Parafrankia irregularis: one gene and its partner. The protein of the gene in region 1 interacts with the protein of each later gene in a pairwise test. Links are inferred from orthologs where the notes say so. Each region holds a gene or a part of one and is shown on either strand. Other genes may lie near its edges. The genes, in order: AWX74_RS25900 and ligA.

Region 1 (10,371 bases):
CGCGCAAGCAGGTTCTCCCGCAGCTCGGCCCGCACCGACCGGTGACGATGGCCGGAAAGGCGCAGGTCAGCAAGGGTGATAGCGGCTGGCGGAGGCCCGGATGCCGAGGGGGCGCTCGCCGTCGGTGCCGCCGCGGGGGCGGCGATGTGCTTCGTGGGAGGTGTGGACGGACTGTGCGGAGCCGGCGGATCTGCCACCAGCTGACGGTACGTCCACACCGGCCCGCGCGCAGCGGCATGGGATGTCGTCCGCTTATGGCGTAGTCGCGCCGGCCCGCCGGTCCGTTCCCATCGGCCGACCGCACCCCATGGCAGGTGCGTCACCGCAGGTGGGACGCCGCGGGTGCGGCCCCGCTGGGCGGCTCAGCCCGCGTACGGCGACACCGCGACGATCTCCACCGCGGCCGAACGGCCGTTAGGCAACGTGTAGTTCACCGTCTCGCCGGCCTTGTGGCCGGTGACGGCGCCGCCGAGGGGAGACGCGGGAGAGAACACCTCGATGCTCGTGCTGTGATCCTCGCGTGAGCCGATGAGGAACTTCTCGGTCTCCTTCTCACCGGGGAACCTGATCTCGACGATCATCCCGGGCCCGGCCTCACCGGACACGGCGGGCGAGGTCTCGCCGACCCGCGCGTCGCGGAGCAGGTCCATCAGCTGGCGGATCCGGGCCTCCTGCTTGCCCTGCTCCTCCTTGGCCGCGTGGTAGCCGCCGTTCTCCCGCAGGTCGCCTTCCTCACGGGCTGCCTCGATCTTCGTGGCGATCTCCGTACGCCAGGTGCCCGTGAGGTACTCGAGCTCGGAGCGAAGTCGGTCGTAGGCCTCCTGGGTGAGCCAGGTCTGCTGCGTCACGCGTCACGCTCCTCGAGGAATACCAAAGTTCTGAGTCTATCGGAGGGAGCCGAGGCTCCCGGCGGCGCGCCCGGGTGGGGCCCGCTCACGGCAGGCGCCACGGGGCTGTTGCTGGTTCAGTTCGGTGCTGGTCGCTGCTTCGGTGCTGTTGCTGCTTCAGTGCAAGCGGGTGGTCCGGGCCGCCCTCGACGTCGGTTCCCACAGTGCGAGGTCGTCATGACGACTTCCCGCCGTGGTCACGGGCCGATGATCCCTCAAAGGTGGGCCCGACGACGATGTCGGTTTGCAGACGACGCCACCTGCCAGAGACCGTCCGCCCGCAGACCGGTGAACCGGCGTCTTTGGAGCGTGTGCGGACGGTGTATTGTGCCACGCCGCTCGGTGACTTTTCCAGATCAAGAGTGAGCTGGGTCTCGTTTGTGCCGGCCTGTCCCTCGTTCCCGGGGCGGTCGACCGCCCCGGTTGGTGCGGAGCCAGGCGGTTGAGGGCCCACAGGGGGCTGCCCTGCGGCGGCCCAGGTGGCCGCCGCGCGGGCGCCGGCCGGCCCGGTCCGCTCCGGACGTCAGCCACAATGGGCTGCATGCTCCCGGCCGAACAGGAGCGTGGTCTGCGGCTCATGGCCGTCCACGCGCATCCCGATGACGAGTCCAGCAAGGGCGCGGCGACGATGGCCCGCTATGCCCACGAGGGCGTCGAGGTGCTGGTGGTCACGTGTACCGGCGGTGAGGCGGGCAGCATCCTCAATCCGGCAATGGATTCGCCCGAGGTCCTCGCGCGGATGCCAGAGGTCCGGCGTGAGGAGATGGAACGGGCACGGAAGATACTCGGAGTGCAGCAGGAGTGGCTGGGGTTCATCGACTCGGGGCTGCCCGAAGGTGACCCGCTGCCGCCACTGCCCGAGGGGACCTTCGCCACGCAGCCCCTGGCGGACGCCGCCCGCCCGCTGGTGCGCCTGATCCGCCAGTTCCGCCCGCAGGTCGTCACGACCTACGACGAGAACGGCGGCTACCCGCATCCGGATCACATCATGACCCACCAGATCAGCGTGGAGGCGTTCGAGGCCGCCGGTGACCCCTCCCGCTATCCCGAGGTGGGCCTCGAGCTGGGCCTTGCGCCGTGGCAGCCGCTGAAGCTCTATTACCACCTGACCTTCCACAAGGACCGCATCCTCGCCCTGCACGAGGGGATGCGCGCCGCGGGCCTGGAGTCGCCCTATGGGAAGCGGCTGGACGAATGGATCGACCGGGCGGAGGACACCGGCCGGTTGACCACTCGGGTTCGCTGCGAGGACTGGTTCGAGGTCCGGGACCGCGCCCTGCTCGCGCATGCGACCCAGGTCGACCCGGACGGGCCGTGGTTCCGGGTACCGCTCACCCTGCAGCGCGACGCCTGGCCCACCGAGGACTACCAGCTCGCCCGGTCCCTGATCGAGGTGGGCGTACTACCCGAAGACGATCTGTTCAACGGAATCCGCTGAGAGCCTTTCGGCTGTTGTCGCGGCACCGCGGCACCGCGGCATCGCTGGCCGCGGACCGTCAGCTGAAAGACTCTTGACTACAGGAGGTGCTGGTCAGTGGATGACACGTCCGGCGGGGTGCGGCTCGCCGCCGAGATAGGCACGGGCACCAGCGGCGCCCTCGTGGTCTTCGTGCTGATCCTCGCGTCAGCCGGGCTCTTCGTGCTCCTCTCGAAGAGCCTGCGCAGGATGCGGGCGAACGTGGAGAACGGCGAGTTCGGCCGGCCGCGCGGGGATCTGACGAACCGCGGCGAGGCGGTCGGTGACCCGGCGGCGGGCGCTCTGGCCACCGCCGAGCGCGGCGCCGAGGGCGCCGCGGCTGCGAGTGCGAGCGCGGCTGCGCCGGCCAAGGGGGCGAAGGGAGCCAAGGAGAAGCTTCCTCGCCAGCGCGGCAGACAGGGAACAGCGGAGGATACGGGAACCGGCTCGGTCTGAGCCGAGCCCGCCCCGCCGCCGGCACGACGGCCGGGAGCGTGTGGCGAGATCCCGAGCTTCGGGCTGCCGTTGCTGTCGGATCCCGCGCCGCCGCGTAACGCCAGCAATTCGCCTCAAGAGGGGCAAAAGGGGTGCGGGGTCACCTGGCAATCCGCAAGCGTGAGGGATTTTGGTTGTCGGAACGGCCAACATCCTTCACGCTTCGGACTCGCCCTGCCGGGCCACCGCGCTCAGGACGCCAGTCACGTTCCTGGCGTACGAACGCCACCCGTACGACGGACTACCGATCTTGATCGGCGCCATGGTGCGACAGCGAGAGGGCGGCTTCGGGCACGCGCGGCCATGAGAAAATCGTGGTCGGCTGGTCGGATGGTCGGACGAACGTCGGGGAGCCCCCCCGTGCCGGAGGCCGAGCCCGTGCGACACTCACGCACCCCCGCCGGCCACCCCTTTCCCGCTCGGTTCCCGGGCCTGATCACTCATCTGGCCCGCGGCGGCCCCCGCCTCGATCCTTTTTGATCTCGCTGCGGCGCTTCTTGCCGGCCAGCCGCCGCTCGACCGAACCACGGGTGGGGCTGGTCGGCCGCCGTGGCCGCGGTGGAGGTGCCGTGGCCTCCCGCAGGACGTCGGCCAGCCGTGCCGCCGCGGCCTCCCGGTTCCGTAGCTGCGAGCGATGCTCGGACGCGGCCAGGGTCAGAACCCCACCGACCAGGCGACCCTCCAGCCGCGCCAGCGCCCTGGCTCGCATCCGCTCGGGCACGGATGGCGCGCGGGCAAGATCGAACGAAAGCTCGACGCGGCTGTCCGAGGTGTTCACCGACTGCCCACCCGGCCCCGCGGATCGCGAGTAGCGCCACGTGAGCTCGCCGGCCGGGATCGCGAACCCCGGCCGGATCATCAGAACGCTCGGCAGCACCCCGCCATCGTCCCAGGGCGACGGCTCGGTCGTCGCGGGCATTTCGGGCCTGATCCGCCCGCGACGCCGTTACCTGTTGTGCGCCAGGCTGGCTGTTCCGCCAGGCTGGCTGTTCCGCCAGGCTGGCTGTTCCGCCAGGCTGGCTGTTCCGCCAGGCTGGCTGTGCCGTCAGCCCAGGGCGATGTTGACGATCCGGCCGGGGACCACGATGAGGCGCTTGACGGTCTTGCCGGCCGTGTAGCGGGGGTAGTCCTCGTGTGCCTCCAGTGCCTGGCGCACCGCGGCCTCGTCCGCGTCGGGCGCGACATCGATCGTGAACCGCACCTTGCCATTGACCTGCACCGGCAGGCGGACCGTCGAGGCCGCGGCCAGCGACTCGTCCCCCTCGGGGAAGGGGACGGTCGAGACCGAGCCGGCGTGCCCCAGTCGCGTCCACAGCTCCTCGGCGAGGTGCGGTGCCAGCGGCGCCACCATCAGCACCATGGCCTCGGCCAGCTCCCGCGGCGGCCCGGCGAGCCCGGCGCCGAAGTGCTTGCTGGCCAGGTTGGTCAGCTCGATCAGCCGGGCGACCGCGGTGTTGAAACGCAGTTCGGCGTAGTCCGTCCGAACGGCCAGGATCGTCCGGTGCAGCGCCCGGGTGACCTCGTCGCCCGACTCGATGTCGCCAAGCCCGGTGTCACGCACCCGCGGCTCGCCGGACTCCTCGTCGATGATGTTGCGCCAGAGCCGCTGCAGGAACCGGTACGAGCCGACGATGTCGTCGGTGCGCCACGGGCGGTGCGCGTCCAGCGGCCCCATCGCCATCTCGTAGACGCGCAGCGTGTCCGCACCGTAGCTGTCGTACATCTCGTCGGGGCTGACGCTGTTCTTGAGGCTCTTGCCCATCTTGCCGGAGCGCCGGTTCACCGGGGCCCCGTCGTGGGTGAAGGTCCCGTCCGCGCCGCGGACGACCTCGGCGGCGGCGACGTACATCCCGCGCTCGTCGGTGAACGCGTCGGCCTGGATGTAGCCCTGGTTGTAGAGGCGCTTGAACGGCTCCCGGGTCGAGACCAGGCCCAGGTCGTACAGCACCTTGTGCCAGAAGCGGGCGTAGAGCAGGTGCAGAACGGCATGCTCGACGCCACCCACGTACAGGTCGACGCCGCCGTCGCCGGCGGGCCCGCGCTCGGAGTGCATCCAGTAGCGTTCGACGGTCGGATCCACGAACCGCTCGGAGTTCGTCGGGTCGAGGTAGCGCAGGTAGTACCAGCAGGAGCCGGCCCACTGCGGCATGGTGTTGAGCTCGCGCCGGTACTCGCGCGGGCCGTCGCCGAGGTCGAGGGTGACCGTGGTCCACTCCGTGGCTCTCGCCAGCGGCGGGACGGGCTCGCTCTCGTCGTCGTCGGCCATCGCACGCGGCCGGAAGTCGGTCATCTCGGGCAGCTCGACCGGCAGCTGGTCCTCGGGAACCGCGATCGGCAGCCCCTCGTCGTCGAAGACGATCGGGAACGGCTCGCCCCAGTACCGCTGGCGGGAGAACAACCAGTCGCGCAGCCGGTAGGAGCGGGTGGCCCGGCCGCGACCGGCGCCCTCCAGCCAGCCGACCGTGGTCTTGATGGCCTCGGCCTTCGACAGGCCGACGAGGCCCGGGCGGTTCGGCGGGCCGGGCAGATACGTGCCCTCACCGGCGAACGGCGCGGGCCACGCGGACGCGGGTGCCCCCGCGGGTACGCCGTGCTCGGAGTGCCAGGCCTCATCCGGCTCCAGCACGGCCTGTACCGGCAGGCCGAACTCGCGGGCGAAGGAGAAGTCCCGGTCGTCGTGCGCCGGCACCGCCATGATCGCCCCGGTGCCGTAGCCGAGCAGGACGTAGTCGGCCAGGAAGACGGGAATCACACCGCCGCCGACCGGGTTGGTCACGTACGTCCCGGTGAACACGCCGGTGCGGTCGATCTCCGCACCGCCGCGCTGGCGGTCGCTGCGCCGGGCGGCGAAAGCGCGGTAGGCGTCGACGGCGGCCCGTGGGGTCCAGTGCTCCTCGAGCGGGCCGGCGGGCCGGCCCTGCCCGAACTGCCAGCTGGCCGGGGTGTCGGCCGGCCAGTCGGTGGCGATCAGCGCGTCGACGAGCGGGTGTTCCGGAGCCAGCACCAGGAAGCTCGCACCGGGCAGCGTGTCGGGACGGGTCGTGTAGACCTCGATGTCGACCGGCGCGCCGGCATCGCCACCGGCGCTGGCACCGGCATCGGTTCCGGCGCTGGCACCGGTCGTCGTGGTGAACCGGACGGCGGCGCCGTCACTCGGCCCGATCCAGTTGCGCTGCATCTGCTTGATGGAGTCGGGCCAGTCGACCAGGTCGAGATCCGACATCAGCCGGTCGGCATAGGCGGTGATCCGCATCATCCACTGACGCAGCGGGCGCCGGTAGACCGGATAGTTGCCGATGTCGCTGCGCCCCTCGGGCGTGACCTCCTCGTTGGCCAGCACCGTGCCCAGGCCCGGGCACCAGTTCACCAGCTCCTCGGAGATGTAGGTGAGGCGGTGGGCGTCGACGACGCGACGCCGTTCGCTCGCCGTCAGCTCGGACCACTCGGCCTGGCGGGGGTTGGCCTCGCCGGCGCTCGCCCCGGCGGCCGACCGGCGCCCGCTCTCGAACTCCTCGACCAGCTCGCTGATCGGCCGGGCCCGGCCGGCCTCGTCGTCGTACCAGCTGTTGAAGATCTGGAGGAAGACCCACTGGGTCCAGCGGTAGTACGTGGTGTCGGTGGTGGCGATCTCGCGGCGCGTGTCATGACCCAGGCCCAGCCGGGAGAGCTGGCGCCGCATGTTCGCGATGTTCGCCTCGGTCGTCACCCGCGGATGCTGGCCGGTGTTGATGGCGTACTGCTCGGCGGGCAGCCCGAAGGCGTCATAGCCGAAGGTGTGCAGCACGTGGCGCCCGGTCATCCGCAGGAAGCGGGCGAAGACGTCCGAACCGATGTAGCCGAGCGGGTGCCCCACATGCAGGCCCGTCCCGCTCGGGTAGGGGAACATGTCCAGCACGTAGAACGGATCGCGGCCCTGGACGGCCTCGAAGCCGGCGGAAAGCGGCCCGGTCGGGTTCGGCGACTCGAACGTGCCGTCCTTGAGCCACCGCTGCTGCCAGCGCTGTTCGATCTCCGCGGCGAGCCGCGAGTCGTAGCGGTGGGGCAGGTCGGCGTCGCCGCCCGCGGTGACTGCGGCGTCCGCGGTGGTGTCGCTCTCGGTGGGCTCGTTCATCGCAGGTCGCATCCCAAGACATCGATCACTGTTGACCCGTGTCCGCTCGCGCTCCCCGGCCGACGACGGATGGCCGCTGGCCCGCCGGGATGGTGGCGGTGGCGATGGTGGTCGTGGACCGGGGCGCGGGAACGGCGTGGATCACTCCTGGCGTCCAGCCTATCCGGGCCGCCGCGATCGCCGGCGGCGGCGCTGTCGGCCGGCCCGTGGGCGGCCGGGATGCGGGCAGGCGGGATGCCGGCGGCCGGCGCCGGCGGTCGCGGGTGCGCTGTCAGGCGGCCTCGTACCTGAGGGCGGGGCCGAGCAGCAGGCCGCCGTCGATGACGAACTCCGAGCCGGTGGCGAAGGACGCCTCGTCGGAACTGATGAACAGCAGGGCACGGGTGATGTCGTCGGGCTGGCCGAGCCGGGGGATGGCGAAGGGCGCGGGGGAGTAGAAGTCCGAGATCGGAGCGTCGGCCCCCGCGGCGGGCTCGGTGATGAACGGGGTGGCTATGACACCGGGGTGGATGGCGTTGACGCGGATGTTGTCGCGGCCGAGCTCCAGCGCGGCGGTCCTGGTGAGGCCGCGGACAGCCCACTTGCCGGCGACATACGGGGAGTAGTGGGCGGTTCCGCCGATGCCGGATGTGGAGGCGATGTTGACGATGACACCTCCGCCGTTGCGGCGCAGGGAGGGAACGGCCGCCTTGATGCCCAGGAACGTGCCGGTGAGGTTGATGTCGAGGACGCGGTCCCACACGCGGCGGTCGGTGGCTTCGACGGGAGCCGCCGGATTCTGCACGCCGGCATTGTTGACCAGGATCGACAGCGGGCCGAAGTGCTGTTCGGTGGCAGCGATGGCGGCGTTCCACGATTCCTCGTCGGTGACGTCGAGGTGGACGAACAGGGCGCGGTCGCCGAGCTCGGCGGCGAGGGCCCGGCCACCGCCGTCGTTGATGTCGGCGATGACGACGCCTGCGCCTTCGGCGTGGTAGGCGCGCAGGTGGCTGGAGCCCTGGCCGCCGGTGCCTCCGGTGACGAGAACGGTGTGGTTGTCGAAGCGTCCCATGGTGGGTGCTCCTTTCAGGTAGTGAGACGAGTGACTCGCCTCGCATCTGAACCTAGGGTGCGGCAGATGGTGAGTCAAGTGGCTCGCCTTCTCGTCTAGGCTGGTGCCGTGACCAGCGAGCCCTCGGCCTACCACCAGCGCGTCGCCGAGCAGAAGCGGGCCGCGATCCTGGCCGCGGCCACCCGCCTGTTCCTCGACTCCGGCTATGACCGGACCTCGCTGGCGAAGATCGCGGAGGCGGCGGAGGTCTCCAAGGCCACCCTGTTCAGGCAGTTCCCGACGAAGGCGGCCCTGTTCGACGCGATCGTCACGGCTTCCTGGGACTCGGGCGAGGACGAGGTGCGGCCCCCGACCGGCGATCTGCGGGTAGGTCTGACCGCGATCGGCCGCCGCTATGTGGATCTGCTCACCCGCCCTGGCATGGCCGACCTGTTCCGCATCGTCATCGCCGAGCTGCCCCGCTTCCCCGAGCTCGGGGAGACCCAGTTCAACCGGGGCAAGATGCCCTACTTCGAGTCCGTCCGCGGCTACCTGGAGGCCGAACGGGACGCCGGGACGATCGCTGTGGACGACCCCGACATGGCCGCCACCCAGTTCCTCGGCATGATCTCCAACTACGTCTTCTGGCCCCGGATGCTGCTTCCCCGCTGGCCTCTCGACGACGCCACCAACGAACGCGTCGTCACCGAGGCGGTCCGGACGATGGAGGCCAGGTACGGCACGGCGGCTCAGGCCGCCGAGGGGTAAGCCGGTCCGGTCCCGTACCCAACCCCGGCCTCGGGCCCGCGGCCGCCGGCGCCCGACGTACGGCGCGTGGCCGCGGGCCTGCCCGCACTCCCCGAGGGTCGGGTCAGCGGCTGGCGAGGGCGCGGATCTCGGCGGTGACGAGGGCCGGGTCCTCCTCGGCCATGAAGTGCCCGCAGCTGACCGTGCGGTGGCGCAGGTCGGGTGCCCAGGCCCGCCACAGCCCTTCGGCGTGGTAGCCGAGGGCCGCGCCCCAGTCCTGCTGGAGCACGGAGACCGGCATGGCGAGCCGGTTCCCGGCCTCGCGGTCGGCGCTGTCATGGGCCACGTCGATCTGCGCGGAGGCCCGGTAGTCGGCGACGATGGAGGAAACGGCGCGAGCGCTGGAGTCGAGGTAGTGGCGGCGGACGGCGTTCGGGACGGCGTCCGGGTCGTTCGCCCAGACGTCGAGGAAGTAGCCGAAGAACGCGTCGGCACTTGACCGGATCATCGTCTCGGGCAGGCCCGGCGCCTGGGCCATGAGATAGAGGTGGAAGCCCACCGCGGCGGACACGCCGTGCATCGCGTCCCACATGTCGAGGGTCGCGAGGACGTCGAGGAGGAGCACGCGGGCCACCGCCTCCGGGTGGTCCAGAGCCGCCCTGAACGCCACCAGCGCGCCTCGATCGTGGCCGGCCAGGGTGAATCGCTCGTGTCCCAGCTCGGTGGCCAGGCGGACGACGTCCCGGGCCATGGTCCGCTTGGCGTAGATCTCGGGCCCGGTCTCGGCGGGCTTGTCGCTTGCTCCGTAGCCACGCAGGTCGGGGCAGATGACGGTGTGGTCGGCGGCGAGGTCGGCGGCCACATGCCGCCACATGAGCCGGGTCTGCGGGAAGCCGTGCAGCAGCAGGACGGGCGGGCCCGACCCGCCGACCTCGGCCTCCAGGGTGACCCCGTCGTCGACCCGCACGCGGTGGACGTCGAATCCGGGAATGCTCAGAGGGTGCACCGGCTGCTCCTGGTACTCGTGGGCGGGGGCCGGGACGGCCCGGTGCCCGGGGCGGAGCCCATGCTGCGGGCCCCGAATGAGCGATCGATGAGTGAAGGCGCGGCCCGCTGGCCGGCACCCCGCCGGCCGGCACCCCGACGGCTGCGCCGGACCGGCCGCCCGGTGGAGGATCCTGCGGTGGAGGACCTGCGGTTCGGACTGCTGGGGCCGGTGGCTGCCTGGAGGCCGGCCGGCGAACCGGTCGCACTTGGCGCGCCCCGCCATCGGGAGGTGCTGGCTCGGCTGCTGGTCGCCCGCAACCGGGTGGTCCCGATCGACCGGCTGGTCGCCGACCTGTGGGACGGTGCGCCCCCGGCCGGCGCGGTCGCCGCGGTGCGCACGTTCGTCGCCGCGCTGCGCCGGGCGCTCGAACCGGACCGGCCGCCGCGCACCGCCTCCCGACTGCTGGCCACGCAGGGGCCGGGCTACGTCCTGCGCCTGGACCGCGACGCCGTCGACGCCTGCTGCTTCGAGGACGCCGCGGCCCGCGCCGAGGCGGCGGCGCCGCTGACCGCCGCCGCGCTGTGGGACGAGGCACTCGACCTGTGGCGGGGGCCCGCCCTCGCCGACTTCCCGCACGCATCCTGGTGCGTTGCCGAG
Region 2 (9,749 bases), on another replicon or contig:
CGACCCTGGCCACGGCGCCGAGAATCGCCTCCAGCTGCGGTGCCAGCGCGTCGAGCTCAGCGGAGGACAGGGACATCCGCGAAAGGCGGGCAAGGTTCGCGACCTCGTCCCGGGTGATCGCCATTCCGGTGGACCCCTCGTGAGCGGTGGGCACAGGCCCTACATCGGCTAGGTCGTGGCGCGCGCCGCGCGGGCAGCGGCGTACCTGGCGAAGCGCGGCGTCAGCGTGCACTCATCGTACGGGTCCGCGTCGCGGAGCCGGCGCGCCGCGCGACGCACACAGCCACCCACGATCACCCGTTCCCGAAAACCGTTTCCTAACAGGCAGGTGACCTGCATCGACATCTGCCCGTGACGTGATCGCCATGACAGCGTCACACATCTTGCGCATGCTCAGCCGCATGTCGTACCTGCTCCGGCTCCTTCTGCCCGACCATCCTGGCGCGCTGGGCGCGGTGGCGACGGCCCTCGGCGCGGCGGGGATCGACATCGTGAGCCTCTCGGTCGTGGAGCACACACCCGCCGGCGCGGTCGACGACATGATCGTGCTGCTGCCGCCCGGCGGTCTGGCCGACCGCGTGTTCACGGCCGCGCAGTCCGTTCCCGGGGTGACCGTCGAGGCCCTGCGCCCCTTCCTCGCCGACGGTGCCGGTATCGGCGACGACCTGGAGCTCGTCGACGCGCTGACGGAACGTCCCTCCGAAGCCGCGGCCGTGTTGACCGAGCTGGTCTCGGGTGTCTTCAACGCCGACTGGGCCCTGCTGCTCGAACACCTGGCGCCGGGTGACGTCCGCGTCCGCGAGGCGTCGGTGGGCGCTCCCAACCTCGGCAGCGACGACCTGGGCGTGCCGGAACGGGTCCGCATCTCCCTGCCGTGGCTGCCGTTGGAGAAGGCCAGGCGAATCGCACCCAGCGATGGGGAGTTCCCGGCCCGCTGGGAGGCGGTCAGCATGGAGCTCGCCGCCGCGCCTGTCGGCCACGACCAGCTGGTCCTGCTCGTCGGCAGACCAGGCGGCCCGGCGTTCCGTGGCTCGGAGATCGCGCGTCTGGCGCATCTGGCCGGCATCGCCGCCAGCCTCGCCCGTACCAACGGCCCCCGGCGCTAACGAGCGACCGTCCGCCGGCCCGTCAACGACGCCCGGCCCGTCAACGACGCCTTCGGCGGACAGCCTGACCTGGAACATCGCAGCGTCTCGGCAGGCGATCGTCCGGTTCGGCGCGCAGCCCGCTGGAAGCTGACGGAACCCGGTGCAGTCCCGTCAGCCGTCACGGCTCAGGCTCACCACGGCGTCCTGTGACTGGCCGTGCCTGGAATCCACCTGGCGGGCCTCACCGGGACGATGTCCGGTGAGAAGCTCGCGGGCCTGGCCGGGCTCGACCAGCCACCGTGTGACCAACGCCGCGGGCAGTGCCGGCGCCACATGCCAGCCCTGCGCGGCGTCCGCGCCGAAACCGGCGAGCTGGCACCACTCCGTCGATGTCTCGACGCCTTCCGCCACGACGCGCATCCCGAGGTCGGACGCCATCCGCACCACGGCGCGAATGAAGGCGACCTCCCTGGTGGCTGCCTCCCAGGCCGCGGTTTCCCCATCGGCCGGGCCCATCGTGACGGCGTCTCGGGGGTCGGCGCCCAGCCGCCCGATCACCGTCCGATCAATCTTGATCTCGCCGATCGGCAACCGACGCAGGGCGTCCAGGGAGATCAGTCCGGTGCCGAAGTCATCCAGGCTCACGGTCACGCCGAGGTCGACCAGATCCCGTAGCGCGCGGGCGGCCCCGTCGCCGTCGGCGGTCAGCGCCCGTTCGGTCACCTCGAAGGTGAGTGCGCCCGGTGACAGGTTGTTGGCGGCAAGCGCGCTCGCGACGGACCCGACGAAACCGGGGTCTCGCAGATCACGCGGGGAAACGTTCAGCGCGACCGCGGCCGGGATCCCGGCCGCGTGCCACCGGGCGGTCTGGGCCAGCGCCGTGTCCATCGCCCAGGAGGTGATCGGACGGATCAGACCAGCGGACTCGGCGAGCGGAACGAAGACTCCCGGCAGCAGCAGACCGCGGCTCGGGTGCCGCCAACGCAGCAGCGCCTCGGTTCGGCGCACCCTTCCGTCGACGATCTCCGCCTGAGGCTGGTAGTGCAGTTCGAGCTGCCCGTGGTCGAGGGCGTAGCCCAGCTCCGCCGTGGTCCGCGTACGCAGCCGGGCCCGGCGGGCGTCACGCGGGCCGTAGGCCTGGACCCCCAGCCGATGCTCCTTCGCCGCGTACATCGCGATATCGGCGGACTGCGACAGCGCTGGCAGATCGGCGCCGTGATCGGGGTAGAGCGCCACACCGACACTCACATCGATGTCGCAGAACTGACCGTCGATCTCGTACGGCGCGCGCACGACACCGCGCACCCGCCCGGCGACCTCGGTGGCGACAGTTCGACCGTCGGCGCCGGGTGGAAGCCACGGAAGCAGCACCGCGAACTCGTCACCACCGAGCCTCGCGACGACGTCCCCTGGGCGCAGGGCAGCGGCGAGACGAGCCGCGGCGACAACCAGCAGACGGTCGCCGACATCGTGCCCGAGCCGGTCGTTGACCTCCTTGAACCGGTCGAGGTCGAGCAGCAGCAACCCGACACGAGTACCGGTCCGTTCCGCCGCCGCGATGCTGAGCGCCGCACGCTCGGCGAGCGCGGTCCGGTTCGGCAGGCCGGTCAGCCCGTCATGACGGGCCTCATGCTCCTTCTGCCGCGCGCCCTCACCGACCCTCGTCACCACCCGCAGCGCGGGCAGGAGCAGCAGCGCCAGCCAGGGACCACGCCCGGCGGCGATCACGATCAACGGCGCGAGGGACAGCAGGGCCGCGGCGACCGCCAGTCGCCGATGCAGCTCGTTGTACAGCAGACGGAACGATGCATCGCCACGGCTGCCGCTCCCACGGCTGCCGCTCCCACGGTTACCGCCCCCGCGGATGTCGTTGCGCCAGCCACGGGCAGCTCCGCCGGCACGCGCGCCCGGCCTGCCCGGCCGGCCCAGCCGGTTCGGCCGCGCAGGCCGAACCGGCCCGCGCGACCGAAGCGGCCCGCGCGACCGAAGCGGCCCGACTGGAGCGCCGGCCAGGTCATCGATCACGAACAGCACCAGCGCGGCGAGGGCGACAGCCGGCAGCTCGGCGGTACCGAGGGTGCGGTCGAGACCGAACGCCGCCACGACGGCCCCGGCTGCGGCGAGCCCAAGCGCGCGACGCCCCACCCGGGCCACCACAAGCCCCAGCGAACTCCGTCGTGGCAGCTCCAGCAGAACACCCACGACGAGGTGAACCGCCAGCGCCGGCGCCGCACCCCAGCCGAGCAGAATCGCGAAAAGGAAGGTGCCCGTGAGGTCCGTGCCGCCGCCACCCACCACCTGGGTCGCCGCGGAGCCGGGCCCCAGCCCCGACAGCAGCCCAGACCCCGCCCCAGCCCCTGGCAGTGGCCCGGTGATCTGCGCCGATGCTGACGGCATCAGCGACGGGTGCGGCTGCGGGCCGACGGCGACGGTGAGCCCGGCGAGCAGCGCGAAGGCCACCCCGAGATCGTCGAACCCGCCATGGCCGGCCGCGACGGCGATGATCGCGAATGCGGACAGGCATCCCAGCGCCCCGCCCACAGCCGCCCAGACGGCGGACAACGATGCGGGTGGCCTGGACAGCCCAGACGCCTCGGACAGCCCCGACGGCCCGTCGCTCGGCCGAGGGCCCCCCATCAGCAAAGCCCAGGTCCGCCCGGAGCCGATCCGTCGACGTGTTGCAGATGCTCGTAAGCGCGGCCCGTCACGCGGCCAGGTACATGACAGAACATATGAGTGCTCACCGTGATGAACCTTTCGCTGCCAGGATTCGAAGGCTACCCCTCCCCCTCTTCGTGCACGGCAAGCGCCCTGGCCGCATCCGCTCCGTCACCGAGCAGCGCTGCGAAGCCCGTCTCGTCGAGCAACGGAATCCGCAGACTCAGCGCCTTCTGGTACTTCGAGGCACCTGGATCCACCCCGGCGACCACGAAAGTGGTCTTCTTGCTCACCGAGCCGGTGACCTTTCCGCCGCGCGCCTGCACCGCCTCGGTAGCCGTGTCCCGGCTCCACCCCTGCAGTGTTCCGGTGATGACGACGACGACACCGTCCAGCAGCCCGGGGCCCTCTCCCGCGCCCTCATCCGCCAGACGGGCCCCACCGGCTGCGATACGGGCCACGACATCGCGATGGCGGGGATCGGCGAACCAGTCGACCACCGCCTCGGCGATCTTCGGCCCGACCCCGTCGACGACGGCGAGCCGCTCGGCCGGCGCGGCGGCGATCGCGTCGAGGGAGCGCAGCTCCCGGGCCAACGCGCGGGCGGCGGTCGGCCCCACATGCCGGATCGACAACCCGACGAGCAACCGCCACAGCGGCCGGTCCCGAGCCGCCTCGATCCCGCGCAGAATCTGGTCGACCTTCTTGCTCGCAAAGCCACGCAGACCCTCGAAGGACTCCGGGGCGAGATGAAAAATGTCGCCTATGTCACGGATGCGCCCTTCGGCGAGTAGCACCGTCGCGGTCTCATAGCCCAGCCCGTCGATATCGAGCGCACCGCGCGACGCCAGGTGGAAAACCGACTCCCGCAGCTGCGCCGGACACGACACCGTGTTCGGGCAGCGGATGTCCACCTCGCCTTCCGGACGGACCAGCTCGGTACCGCACTCCGGGCAGTGCGTGGGCATGACGAACGCACGCTCCGAACCATCCCGCAGGTCGACGACCGGGCTGACGATCTCCGGAATGACGTCGCCGGCCTTGCGGAGCACGACCATGTCCCCGATGAGCACTCCCTTGCGGCCCACCTCGTCGATGTTGTGCAGGGTGGCCATACCCACCGTCGACCCCGCCACCTTCACCGGCTCGAGAACCCCGAACGGTGTCACCCGACCCGTTCGGCCGACGTTGACCTGGATGTCCCGCAGCCGGGTGGTGACCTCCTCGGGCGGGTACTTGAACGCGACCGCCCAGCGGGGCGCCTTCGAGGTGGCGCCAAGCCGGCGCTGCTGGGCGAAACCGTCGACCTTGATCACGATGCCGTCGATCTCGTGCTCGACGTCGTGCCGCTGCTCACCCCACGCCCGCACGAAGGCGAGTACCTCATCGACCCCCGCGCACACCTGATAGCGCGTGGAGACCGGCAGGCCCAGCTCAGCCAGCCGCTCGTAGGCGGCCGACTGTGACTCCATCTCGAACCCCCGGTTCGCGCCGAGCCCGTGCACGATCATGGCCAGCGGGCGGCTGGCCGTGACCCGGGGGTCCTTCTGCCGCAGCGACCCGGCAGCCGCGTTTCGCGGGTTGGCGAAGGGCGCCTTTCCCGCCTCGACCAGTGACGCGTTGAGCTCGGCGAACCCCGCGGTCGGGAAGTACACCTCCCCACGGACCTCCAGCAGCTCCGGCACGCCCGGACCACGCAGCCGTGCCGGCACGCTGCGCAGGCTGCGCACGTTCAGCGTTATGTCCTCACCGGTACGGCCGTCGCCGCGGGTGGCCGCGCTCACGAGAGCACCGGCCTCGTAGACGAGGTCGACCGCGAGCCCGTCGATCTTCAACTCGCACAGCCAGGCCTCCACCGGCTGCTCCCGCGCGGCACGTGCGGCCCAGGCGTGGAACCCGTCCTCGTCGAAGACGTTGTCCAGCGACAGCAGCCGTTCCAGGTGGGTGACCGGCGTGAACAGCGTCGAGTAGGAGCCGGCTACCTTCTGTGTCGGCGAGTCCGCGGTTCGCAGCTCCGGGTACTGCTGCTCGATCTGGTCAAGCTCACGCAGAAGCGCGTCGTACTCGGCGTCGGCGATGGTCGGCGCGTCGAGCACGTAGTAGCGGTGGGCATGTTCCTCCAGATCACGGGCCAGCTCCGCAGCACGCGCGCGCACAGCCGTGTCAGGCGCCTCGGCCTCCCCCGCTACAGGCACCGGCGCCACCGCGGGCACCGCCACCGCCTGGTTGTCGGCCATCGGCTCGACGCCTTCCTCCGCCATGCTCACCGAACTCCCCACGCCACAGCTGCAGCGGAACTCACCGGCCGGATGTCACTGAGCCTTTTCCACCGTCGGCTCCGACCTGCCGCGACACGCCCGACGAGCGTGAGATGGAAAAGGCTCACAGTGTGGAAATCACTGCGGTGATTCCACCAGGACACGCGCCGCCAGACGGCAGTGCCGCAGCACGGCACGCGCATCGGCCACCGTGGCATGAGCCAGACCACACGTTGGTGTCACCGCGACCACCTCTCCCAGCAGCTCCGGACGGAAACCCAGCCGACGCCACAGGTCGACCGCCACCGCGACGGTACGACGAGGGTCCGACAGATCCTGGCCGACTCCGGCGGAGGTCGGTACCAGGCCGAGCATCAGCCCCATCCCCGCCTCGACCGCCTCGCCGACGGCGTCGTCCTGGTCCCGGGTGAGCAGCGTCGCGTCCAGGCCGACGAAGCGGGCCCCGGCCTGGCGCAGCAGTCCGATCGGGACGTCCCGCGCACAGCAGTGCACGCCGGCCGCGATCACCGCCCCGACCGCGGTCGCCGTGGTCAGGACGGCCGCCAGCCGCTCCGTCGCCGGCCCTTCCTCGACCGCGCGCAGCACCGAGAAGCCACTGGGTGTGCGGATGCGTCCGGCGAGCACCGCCGGCAGCGCCGGCTCGTCCAGCTGAACCACCAGGCGGGCTCCCGGCACCCGGCGAGCGAGGTCGGTCAGGTGGCTGCTGAGCCCCTCCGCGAGGCCCTCCGCGAGATCACGGGTGGCTCCGGCGTCCACGAGCGCCTTGTGCCCGCGTGGCAGCTCCACCGTGCTCGCCAACGTCCAGGGACCACCGACGGCCACCTTGATCGGGCCGGTGTAGCCGGCGGCCGCCTCGGTGAACGCGTCGAGGTCCCGTTCAAGCAGGTCGCGGGCCCGGCGGAGGTCGAGCCCCGGGCGCGGCACCAGCCGCCAACCGGATGGCTGCAGATCAACCGGCAGATCCGCCAGCACCGCGCAGGTCCGGCCGATCATGTCCGCACCCACTCCGCGGGCGGGCAGCTCCGGCAGGAAGGGCAGGTCCGGGACCTCCCCCAGCACGTAGCGCGCCGCTTCGACCGGGTCGAGGTCGGGCAGTGACCCGACACCCGACGCGCACCCCGCCGACCACGGCAGGCCTTCGGGCGCGGCAGGGGCCTGGCCAGCCGGCGACGCGCTGTCCCCCTCCTCCGGCGGCCCAGGCTCGCGCTCCGTCGCGGACCACATCATCGCCACATCGACTCCTCAATCTCCGGAACAGTCTCCGGACGCATCCCGGGTCTCAGACGCATCACACGCCCGCGGCCGGCCGGGTGCCGTCGCCGGTGCCGTCGCCTGGTGCCCTCGTGCCTGGTGCCGTGCCGATGCCATCGCATCGGGCCGGTCCCGGGCTGGCCCACGTCGCGGGCGCCCCGACATGGCTTCCGCCGTCAGGGACCGGATCCGGAAAAGGATGTCAGGCGGCCAGCGAGCGGATGCGGCCGCCGCCGAGCACACGGTCGCCGTCGTAGAACACCACGGCCTGACCGGCCGCCGTCCCACGCACAGGCTCCACCAGCTGCACGTCAAGCTCCTCGCCACGGGCACGGACCACCGCGGGGACCACACCACCGTGTGCCCGCACCTGCGCCACGCATGACACCGGGCCCTCGTGCGGCCAGACGATCCGCTCCGCGACCAGGCTGCGCATGTCCAGCGCCCGCGCCGGCCCGACGGTCACCGTGGACGTCACCGGGGACACCTCGAGCACGTAGCGTGGACGGCCGTCCGGCGCGGGGTGGCCCAGCCGCAGGCCCCGGCGCTGCCCCACCGTGAAGGCGTAGGCGCCGTCGTGCTCGCCCAGGGTCTCGCCGGTCTCGGAGTCGACGATGGGGCCGGGCCGCGGCCCCAGCCGGTCACGGAGCCAGGCCCCGGTGTCCCCGGCGGCGACGAAGCAGATGTCGTGGCTGTCCGGCTTGTCGGCGACGCCCAGCCCACGGCGCGCCGCCTCCTCACGGACCTGGGCCTTCGTCGAGTCGCCGAGCGGGAACCGAGCCGCGGCGAGCTGGTCGGGGCGCAGCGTGCCGAGCACGTAGGACTGGTCCTTGGCCAGGTCCACCGAGCGGCGCAGGGTGCCGTCCGGGTCGAGTCGCGCGTGATGCCCGGTGACCACGGCGTCGAACCCGAGCGCGAGCGCCTTGTCCAGGACGGCGGAGAACTTGATGCGCTCATTGCACTGAACACATGGGTTAGGGGTTCGTCCGGCGGCGTAGTCGGCGACGAACTGGTCGATGACCTCCGCCTCGAAGCGGTCCGCGAGATCCCACACGTAGAAGGGGATACCGAGCACGTCGGCGGCACGACGGGCGTCCCGCGCGTCCTCCAGAGTGCAGCAGCCTCGAGAACCGACCCGGTCGGAGGCCGGCGACCGGGACAGGGCGAGATGGACGCCGGTCACATCATGACCGGCGTCCACGGCCCTGGCCGCGGCGACCGCCGAATCGACGCCACCCGACATTGCCGCGAGCACCTTCATCCCGCTCACGATCCCATCTCCCGCTCTCCCGCTCTCCCGTCCGGCCAGACGGCCCTCCGACCAGCTGTTCCGACCCGCTGTCAGGATCCGCGAGGCCAGACCCGCACGACCAGATCCGCCCGGGACCAGATCCGCCCGGGATCAGGCCCGCGAGATCAGGCCCGCGAGCTCACCAGCCCGGCCCGCCCGTTCGACCACCTGCCCGATCACCGCGACCAGCGCGTCGACGTCCGCGGCGACCGAACCGTGCCCGAGCGAGAAACGCAGCGAACCCCGAGCGTGCGCCTCTTCGACACCCATAGCCAACAGCACATGAGAGGGCCGCGCGATTCCCGCCGAGCAGGCGGAACCGGTCGAGCATTCCACTCCGTGCGCGTCGAGCAGCATGAGCAGCGAGTCGCCCTCACAGCCGGGAAAGGTCAGATGGGCGTTGCCGGGCAGCCGGCCGGCGCCGGAGGGCGCGCCGTTGAGGACGGCCCCGGGAACCTGCGCGAGGACCCGACGCACCAGGTCATCGCGCAGGTCGGTAAGCCTGAGCCGCTCCGCGGGCAGCTCTGCTGTGGCGACGCGCGCGGCCGCCGCGAAGGCAGCGACACCGGGCGTGTTGAGGGTGCCGGAACGGACGTCGCGCTCCTGGCCACCGCCGTGCAGGTGCGGCTCAAGCTCGAGGCCTCGCCGCAGGAGCAGCGCCCCGACTCCGACCGGGCCGCCGATCTTGTGCGCGCTGATCGTGAGTGCGTCCGCCGCGCTCGCGGCGAAGGACGTCTCCACCTGGCCGAATGCCTGCACCGCGTCGGTATGGAACGGAATGCCGTAGTTGTGCGCGATACTCGCCAGCTCCGCGACCGGCTGGATCGTGCCCACCTCGCTGTTCGCCCACATGACCGAGATCAGCGCGACGGACGACGGATCGGCCTGCACGGCCGCACGCAGCGCCTCGGGGTGCACCAGACCGGTGCCGTCCACCGGAATCGTCTCCAGCACCGCGCCCTGCTGCCTGGCGAGCCATGACGCCGTGTCCAGCACGGCGGGATGCTCGACCGCGCTGACCAGCACACGACGCCGCTGCGGGTCGACCGCCCGGCGAGACCAGAACAGGCCCTTCACCGCGAGATTGTCACTTTCCGTGCCGCCACCCGTGAAGATGACGTCGGACGGCCGCGCGCCCAGCACCTCGGCCAGCGACTCCCGCGACTCCTCGACGAGCCGGCG

Evidence for each region.
Region 2: the proteins of AWX74_RS25900 (region 1) and ligA interact in binary tests that used the Escherichia coli proteins (3 or more experiments, as listed by UniProt). The link is inferred for Parafrankia irregularis from one-to-one orthologs.

Annotation. Positions count from the first base shown.
Region 1 is NZ_FAOZ01000021.1:72,261-82,631, reverse strand. The notes cover bases 3,684-7,256. They hold AWX74_RS25900 (leucine--tRNA ligase), read right to left. Parts: upstream 6,950-7,256; coding sequence 3,884-6,949; downstream 3,684-3,883. Other genes in these bases: AWX74_RS25895 (glucose 1-dehydrogenase), read right to left, coding at 7,221-7,256; arfB (alternative ribosome rescue aminoacyl-tRNA hydrolase ArfB), read right to left, coding at 3,684-3,757. Also shown: AWX74_RS25925 (magnesium chelatase ATPase subunit I), read right to left, coding at 1-197; transcription elongation factor GreA, read right to left, coding at 363-848; mycothiol conjugate amidase Mca, read left to right, coding at 1,420-2,325; AWX74_RS25910 (hypothetical protein), read left to right, coding at 2,422-2,799; more of arfB, read right to left, coding at 3,275-3,683; more of AWX74_RS25895, read right to left, coding at 7,257-8,000; AWX74_RS25890 (TetR/AcrR family transcriptional regulator), read left to right, coding at 8,109-8,747; AWX74_RS25885 (alpha/beta fold hydrolase), read right to left, coding at 8,851-9,732; AWX74_RS25880 (BTAD domain-containing putative transcriptional regulator), read left to right, coding at 9,820-10,371.
Region 2 is NZ_FAOZ01000005.1:496,468-506,216, forward strand. Bases 3,437-6,387 are described here. They hold ligA (NAD-dependent DNA ligase LigA), read right to left. Parts: upstream 6,008-6,387; coding sequence 3,866-6,007; downstream 3,437-3,865. Other genes in these bases: AWX74_RS11185 (putative bifunctional diguanylate cyclase/phosphodiesterase), read right to left, coding at 3,437-3,725; AWX74_RS11195 (methionine synthase), read right to left, coding at 6,143-6,387. Outside these bases: Asp-tRNA(Asn)/Glu-tRNA(Gln) amidotransferase subunit GatC, read right to left, coding at 1-124; AWX74_RS11180 (ACT domain-containing protein), read left to right, coding at 390-1,106; more of AWX74_RS11185, read right to left, coding at 1,260-3,436; more of AWX74_RS11195, read right to left, coding at 6,388-7,252; tRNA 2-thiouridine(34) synthase MnmA, read right to left, coding at 7,479-8,537; AWX74_RS11205 (cysteine desulfurase family protein), read right to left, coding at 8,679-9,749. UniProt on the Escherichia coli protein: DNA ligase that catalyzes the formation of phosphodiester linkages between 5'-phosphoryl and 3'-hydroxyl groups in double-stranded DNA using NAD as a coenzyme and as the energy source for the reaction.